DNA from 3 places in the Moorella naiadis (nom. illeg.) genome. Region 2 is predicted to be linked to each of the others. Evidence: riboswitches for the same ligand, from Rfam matches in the RefSeq annotation. Region 2 holds a riboswitch; each other region holds the start of a gene.
What was found. A riboswitch is a leader RNA that binds a small molecule or an ion and turns the genes downstream of it on or off. The one in region 2 is predicted to bind cyclic di-GMP.
Positions count from the first base shown of each region.

Region 1: it holds a riboswitch for cyclic di-GMP, as region 2 does, so the genes downstream of both, SDD30_RS13835 (methyl-accepting chemotaxis protein) here and SDD30_RS01500 (type II secretion system F family protein) in region 2, are expected to answer to the same signal.
Region 3: it holds a riboswitch for cyclic di-GMP, as region 2 does, so the genes downstream of both, SDD30_RS07710 (copper amine oxidase N-terminal domain-containing protein) here and SDD30_RS01500 (type II secretion system F family protein) in region 2, are expected to answer to the same signal.

Region 1 covers NZ_JAXGFQ010000026.1:25,277-27,474, forward strand. The annotation lists gene SDD30_RS13835 (methyl-accepting chemotaxis protein) at 1-1,369, opposite strand, end outside; cyclic di-GMP riboswitch class I at 1,434-1,523, opposite strand; gene SDD30_RS13840 (polysaccharide deacetylase family protein) at 1,651-2,198, opposite strand, start outside.
Region 2 covers NZ_JAXGFQ010000002.1:37,136-39,333, forward strand. The annotation lists gene SDD30_RS01500 (type II secretion system F family protein) at 1-764, opposite strand, end outside; cyclic di-GMP riboswitch class I at 813-895, opposite strand; gene SDD30_RS01505 (type IV pilus twitching motility protein PilT) at 973-1,980, opposite strand; gene SDD30_RS01510 (GspE/PulE family protein) at 1,993-2,198, opposite strand, start outside.
Region 3 covers NZ_JAXGFQ010000009.1:50,042-52,239, forward strand. The annotation lists gene SDD30_RS07705 (response regulator) at 351-716, shown strand; cyclic di-GMP riboswitch class I at 800-887, shown strand; gene SDD30_RS07710 (copper amine oxidase N-terminal domain-containing protein) at 1,020-1,934, shown strand.

The DNA of each region.
Region 1 (2,198 bases), on a different contig from region 2:
CGGCCCTTGCGGCTTCAATGGCTGCATTCAAGGCCAGGAGGTTGGTCTGCTCGGCAATGCCGGAAATGACGCCGACGATCTGGCCGATTTGCTGGGAACGATTCCCCAGTTCACCCACCACCCGGGCCATGCTATCCATCCGCTGGGAAATAGCCGCCATCTGGTCCGTAGCCTCGGCCACGGCCCGGCTGCCTTCGGTAGCTTTAATCGCCACCTGGTCGGAGGCCGCCGCCATTTCCTCGGTGTCGCGGTGGACTTCTTCGACCCTGACCACCTGGCCGTCGGTGGCCGCCGCCGTTGCGCTGACCTGCTGGGCCTGGTCTTCCGCCCCTTTAGCCATCTCCTGGACGGTCGCGGCCACCTGGCGGGCGGCCTCCCCCACTTCCTGGGACATGCGGGCTAGGTCCTGGCTGGCCGCGGCTACCTGGCCGGTCATATCGCGCACCCGACTGATGACCTGGCGCAGGTTGTCGCCCATGGTGTTGAAGGCTGTGGCCAACCTGCCGATCTCGTCTTTACTGGCCACCTGGAGGGGCTCGGCGGTAAGATCGCCGCCGGCTACCCGATCGGCGTAGGCCGCCACCTGGCCCAGGGTCTTACCCACCATGCGGCTGATAAACCAGGCGATGAACAGCCCCAGGAGCAGGGTCAGGAGCAAGCCGGTCAGCAAAGTCGCCCGGGCGCTGGTGAGGGCCGCGTTTAATTGCTGCTCCGCCGCGGCCGTACTTTCCACAATGGTTTTATCCATATGATTGCCGATGTTGTTGACGTTGTCCAAGGAGGCTCCCATCTGGAAGCTCAGGATGGGCAGGGCCGCCATGCGGTCTTGCTGGCTGACGTTGACGATGCTGTTATGGAAGGTATCGCTAAAGCTCTTGGCCGCCTGGCTCATGGCCGCCAGGTAACCGGCCACCTGGCTGTCGAGTTTTTGATTCTCCAGCTGGGCTCGAGAATTTTCGAAACGTTTCATGGCGTCGTCAAAGCCCATGACGTGGGTCTGGGAGCCGTTGATTATGTAATCGGTAGCCCGGCGGTAGGCGTCCCAGATATCATTGCTCATCTCGTTAAAAAGCATGTTCTGGTTATGCAGCGTCGTCGCCTGCTGGTATAGATTGGCCACCTTTATGAGATTGAAATTGACGTAAACGACTACGGCGACAAAGATGGCGATCACCAGGCAAAAGCCAGCCGTCAGCCTGGTCCCCAGGCGCCAGCGGCTGAAGAAGCCGGCCCGCGCTTTACGCGGGGCTGCCGGGGTTTTCTCTTGCCCTTTGGCCTGGGGCTGCTGCGGCTGCTCTGGTTCCTGTCCCGGCTGGCCTATCAGTCCCTGCGGCTGCCGTTCCTTCTTTTTAAACAGTTTTAAGCCCATAAAAATTCCTCCTCCGGTTTGGACGAAATATAAAAAGGGCTACCCGGTGGGTAGCCGTTCCACCCGTGGTAACTGGCTGTCCTGGCCCTTGGTCTGGGCTGTAGACCCTCTAGTTTTGCGCCCCTACCTTTCAGCAGGTTTGCCCTTTCGGGGAAATTTTCCTTTTTTCGCCTTAATTATACCGCAGGAAGGGCAGGATATGCAAGATATACCAGGGAAGAAATTGGAGGTGGGGTAATTCGCAGGCGGCGCCTAACGGTATCTCCCAGCGGTACCGGACCTTATGGAGTTTTACCGGCAGCGATGAGTTCCGACACCGTCACTAGTTCGTAACCCTGGTCGCGCAGGTCTTTAATCAGCTCCGGCAGGGCGACCAGGGTGCCAGGATGGGCCTCATGCAGGAGGACGATGCTGCCGTCGTGAACATTGGCCAGGACCCGTTTAAGAATGGCGGGTGGTCCGGGGTTGGACCAGTCCCGGGGATCGACACTCCAGGTGACGGTGCGCTCATGCAAATCGCCGGCCGCGGCCAGGAGGTTGGGCCCCATGGCGCCATAGGGGGGCCGGAAATACTTGACCGGCTGGCCGGTGATCCCGGCCAGGGCGGTGGCGGCCCGGTTTAAATCATCCCGGGCCGCCTCCCGGGATACCTTACCCAAGTTGGCGTGGCGCCAGGAGTGACTGGCTACCTCATTGTTGCCAGCCAGGACGGCCTGCACCAGTTCCGGGTGGGCCGCGGCCCGGCTGCCCACCATAAAAAAGGTGGCCCGGGTCCCCATAGCCGCCAGGACCTTCAGATAACGTTCCGTCCAGCCCGGGGTCGGGCCGT
Region 2 (2,198 bases):
AGGAGACGATCCAGCTGGTAACGCCCGTTCGGCTTCTGCTGCCAGCGCCAGAAACCATATGTAGCCACCACCAGGATAACCAGCAGTACCGGCCAGGCCCGCCGCATGGCGCTGCTCATCCCTAGGACCAGTCGCGTCGGCCAAGGCAGGGGTACCTGCATACTGGCCAGCATGTTCTGAAAGGTCGGCAGGACATAGGTCAGGAGGAACATCACCGCCCCCACCGCCACCAGGCTTACCACCACCGGGTAGGTGAGGGCTGATTTGACCTTTTCCTCCACCTCGTGCTCCCGTTCCAGGTGCTCCGCCAGGTGCTCCAGGGTCTCATCCAGGGCGCCGCCCAGCTCCCCGGCCTCTACTGTGTAGACGAAAATCGGCGGGAAGACCCGCGGCTGGTGCTCCAGGGCCCGGTAAAGGGCTTCGCCGGCCTCCAGCTCTCCCAGCAGGGCAGCTGTACTCTCCCGCAGGGTGGAGTTCTCCGTCTGCTTCTGCAAGATCTGCAGGGCCGAGACGATAGGCAGGCCAGCCCCCAGCATGGTAGCCAGCTGACGGCAGAAAAGAGCCAGGTCACGGCGGCTCACCCGCCGCCGCAGCAGCTGCCGCCAATTCCACCCCTCACCCCTGGCGGCACCGGCCGGCCGGCAGGTAGTGATAAAAATACCCCGGCCGCGCAGCTCCCGGATGGCCATTTCCTGGCTAGCGGCCTCTACGGCCCCCTGCACCACCTCCCCACGTGTATCCCGCCCCCGGTAAGTAAAGGTCATGCTCTTCCTCCAAAAAAAGCCCCCGGGTGCAAGGAAAGAGATAGCTTCCCCGGCAGCCCGGCGGCCATAGACAGGTCTACAGGCCCGTAGCTTTGCGCCCCCGGCTTTCGCCGGGTTTGCCCTTAAGCAAGGGTAATGATCCTTTATTCGCCATCAGAACCCAAAATCCTGCCAGCCAGTGGGTGTTAACCTCAATTTAATTTTCAACTTATGTATCCCCGGCAATGACACCTCGCTCTACCAGCTGCCGCAGGGCGGCATCCATAGTCTGCATGCCGTAGCGGGCTCCTGTCTGCAGGCTGGATACTAACTGGTGGGTCTTGCCTTCACGAATGAGGTTTCTCACTGCCGGGGTGGCAATCAAGCTCTCCACCGCCGCCACCCGGCCGACCCTGTCAACCCGGGGTAAAAGCTGCTGGGTAATCACCCCTTCCAGGGTATCGGCCAGCTGGATGCGGATCTGGCCCTGCTGGTGGGGGGGAAAGACGTCGATGATGCGGTCGATACTCTGGATGGCACTGCTGGTATGGAGGGTGGCTAGGACCAGGTGGCCGGTTTCCGCCGCGGTAATGGCCGTGGCGATGGTTTCCAGGTCGCGCATCTCCCCCACCAGGATGACATCCGGGTCCTGGCGCAGGGCGGCCCGCAGGGCCCGAGCAAAGGAGTGGGTATCAGAACCCACCTCCCGCTGGTTGACGATGCTTAATCGGTGCTGGTGCAGGTATTCAATGGGGTCCTCCAGGGTAATGATATGGCAGCGACGTTCCCGGTTGATTTTATCTACCAGGGCCGCCAGGGTGGTGGACTTACCACTACCTGTCGGTCCCGTTACCAGGACCAGGCCGTGCCGGCGCTCCGCCAGTTCCCCTACCACCGGCGGCAAACCCAGGGAGTTTAGATCTGGAATCACCCTGGGGATCAGGCGGATGGCCGCCCCGGTGCTGCCCCGCTGGTGAAAGACATTGACCCGGAAACGGCCTACCCCCGGCAGGGAATAGGCCAGGTCGATTTCGCCCTGTTCCTGAAATATCTCCCATCGCTCGCCCACCATTGGCCGGACTAAGCTCTCTGCTATGCCGCCATCCAGGGGCTCCCACTGGTGCTGGACCTGGAGTTCACCGTTGACCCGGAAGACTGGCGGCAACCCAACGGCGAGATGGACGTCGGAGGCCCCGGCTGCGGCAGCGGCCGCTAGGATGGTTTTTATATCGAGCATCTACATCCCCCTTTACAGGCCCCCCAGGGAAACCCGCAGCACTTCGGCTACCGTGGTTATTCCCTGGCGGGCTTTGGCCAGCCCATCTTCTATTAATGGTACCATACCGGCGGCTACAGCCGCCTCCTTCAGGGCTGTTGCCGGTGCCTTGGCGGCCACCAAGCCCCGCAGTTCCTCATTCATAACCAGGACCTCCTGAATGGCCGTCCGGCCGGCGT
Region 3 (2,198 bases), on a different contig from region 2:
CCACCCCCACCAGAAAAAACAACTACCTTATAGTTATATTATCATCCCCCTCTTTCTCTTTTGCTATTTTTATCTATCTTGTGATTCCTCCAGCCTGTCTTGCGATCTGGGGCCGCAAGACCCTATCTTACCATATACCCCCTCCCCTCTTTATCTTCCAGGTGATTTATTACGTTTACGATCGTTACGCTCGCCACCATTCCTCTGATCAGGGTTGCCTTATTACCTTCAGCTGCAAGTGATAATTACCGCGGCTTACAGGAGGCAATGCCATGAGCAGAGGCCTATTGGAGATGGGAGTCACTAAAGTGCGCCTCAGCAGCAAAGAAATCTAACTGGAGGCAAATTTAATGGCTCATTTAATCTTACTGGTAGAAGATAATGAAGCTAATAGAGTGCTGTTAAAGGATATCCTGGCGTTGACCGGCAATGAGGTTTTAGAAGCCGTTAATGGCGAAGCAGCGGTCCAGCTGGCGCAAGAACAAAAGCCACAATTAATTTTTATGGACTTGCAGCTACCGGGTATTGATGGGATAAAGGCGACTAAAATCTTGAAACAGAATCCCAGCACCAGGGATATACCTATTGTGGCCGTTAGTTCTTATGCCTATGCAAGGGAAAAGCAACTTTTCCTGGCAGCCGGGGGCAATGTTTACCTGTCCAAGCCTATAGATGTTGATCTAATCTTAGCAACAGTGAGCCGGTTTTTGCCATGAAAGCATGAAAGATGGATAATATATAATTAATTTGCTGCCAGGCACTCAAGAAATTATTAGATATGCCGATGATTCTTTTTAAGAACCGCAAAGGGCAAACCCGACCGAAAGGCGGGGGCGCAAAGCCACGGGCCTAAAGCCTTGACAGGCTATGGCAGCCGGGTTGCCGGGTAAGCCATAGTGAAATTTTTTGGCGATAACGGGCAACCCGGGCTGAGGCGGGTTGTCCTAAAATTTTTATAGGGGGTATGCTGGATGAAGTATAAAAAATTAATCAGTACCCTGGCCATAACCGGCCTGCTCTTGCCAGCCGGCATAGCTTATGCCCTCCCGGGTAATGGTCATGACAACTATAGTCCTGGCCAATATACGGTAGTTACCGCTGGAGGGGCTAACTATGGGATTAAGGTTAAAGGGGAAGATAAACAATTAGAAGATGAGTCAGAAGATCAGACAACCGAAGCTCAAGATGAGACTAGAAACAGGAAAGAAACCGAACCAAAAGAACAAGAAATAAAATCGCAGGAGGGGGCCAGGACGAAGGAAGAAAAAGAAGTGCAAGGATACCTAGACAAGGAAATTTCCGGGCTCCAGGTTACCCCGGAAGCACAGGTGAGGGAAGAAAACCAGGTAAGGGAAGAAACCCAAAATGCCGGTCTGGTGAAATTTCAAGGTAGAATCCGGGTTAAGAATAAAGAAATAAAATTTGATGTACCGCCAGTGATTAAAGGAAACCGGACCCTTATCCCCGTCAGGGCGGTTACCCAGGGTCTAGGCGCGACTATCAATTGGGACGAGGCAACCAACACCGTAACTATAACAAAAAATGGAATTACAGTAGTACTTATGCCTGGAAGTACAGAAGTAACCGTCAATGACACCAAAATCAATTTGGATGTCCCCGCGGCAATAATCAGCAACCGTACTTTTGTACCCTTGAGGTTTCTGGGTGAGGTATTTAAAGATAAAGTGCATTATGATGCAGCAACCGGCAACATTGATATTGAAGAAGGCAACGAAAACGAGGCAGGACAAGGTACTGAGTCTCCACCACCTGGTACAACGGCGCCTGAAAGTCCGGTTAACAGCAGTCCAACTACTACGACAGTACCGACAAGTACCAGCCCCACACCTCCCGCAACAACAGGTACCAGTACGACAACTACTCCTTCCATCCCAGCGCCGACAACAACGACCTCCTCTTTACCTGCCGCATAAAGCGGCACAAATCCCTGCTTTTATCGCAGCGGGGATTTTTTTTGCTGTTGCAAAGCCGGGTAGCTTGACTTGGTTAAGGACCGCGTTTTTACCGGCGCAGGTAAAATTTTCCTTGACGATAAAAAGGGTAGCACCTATAATTAAATTGGTAGAATAGTGTCACTTTAGGGAGAAAAAAGTCGGTGGACGGTGCTTGGGGCCCCGGAGGTGCCACTATGGCCGAGGAATTGAGACACCGCCGGCAGCGGCCTTTATGACGCCGGG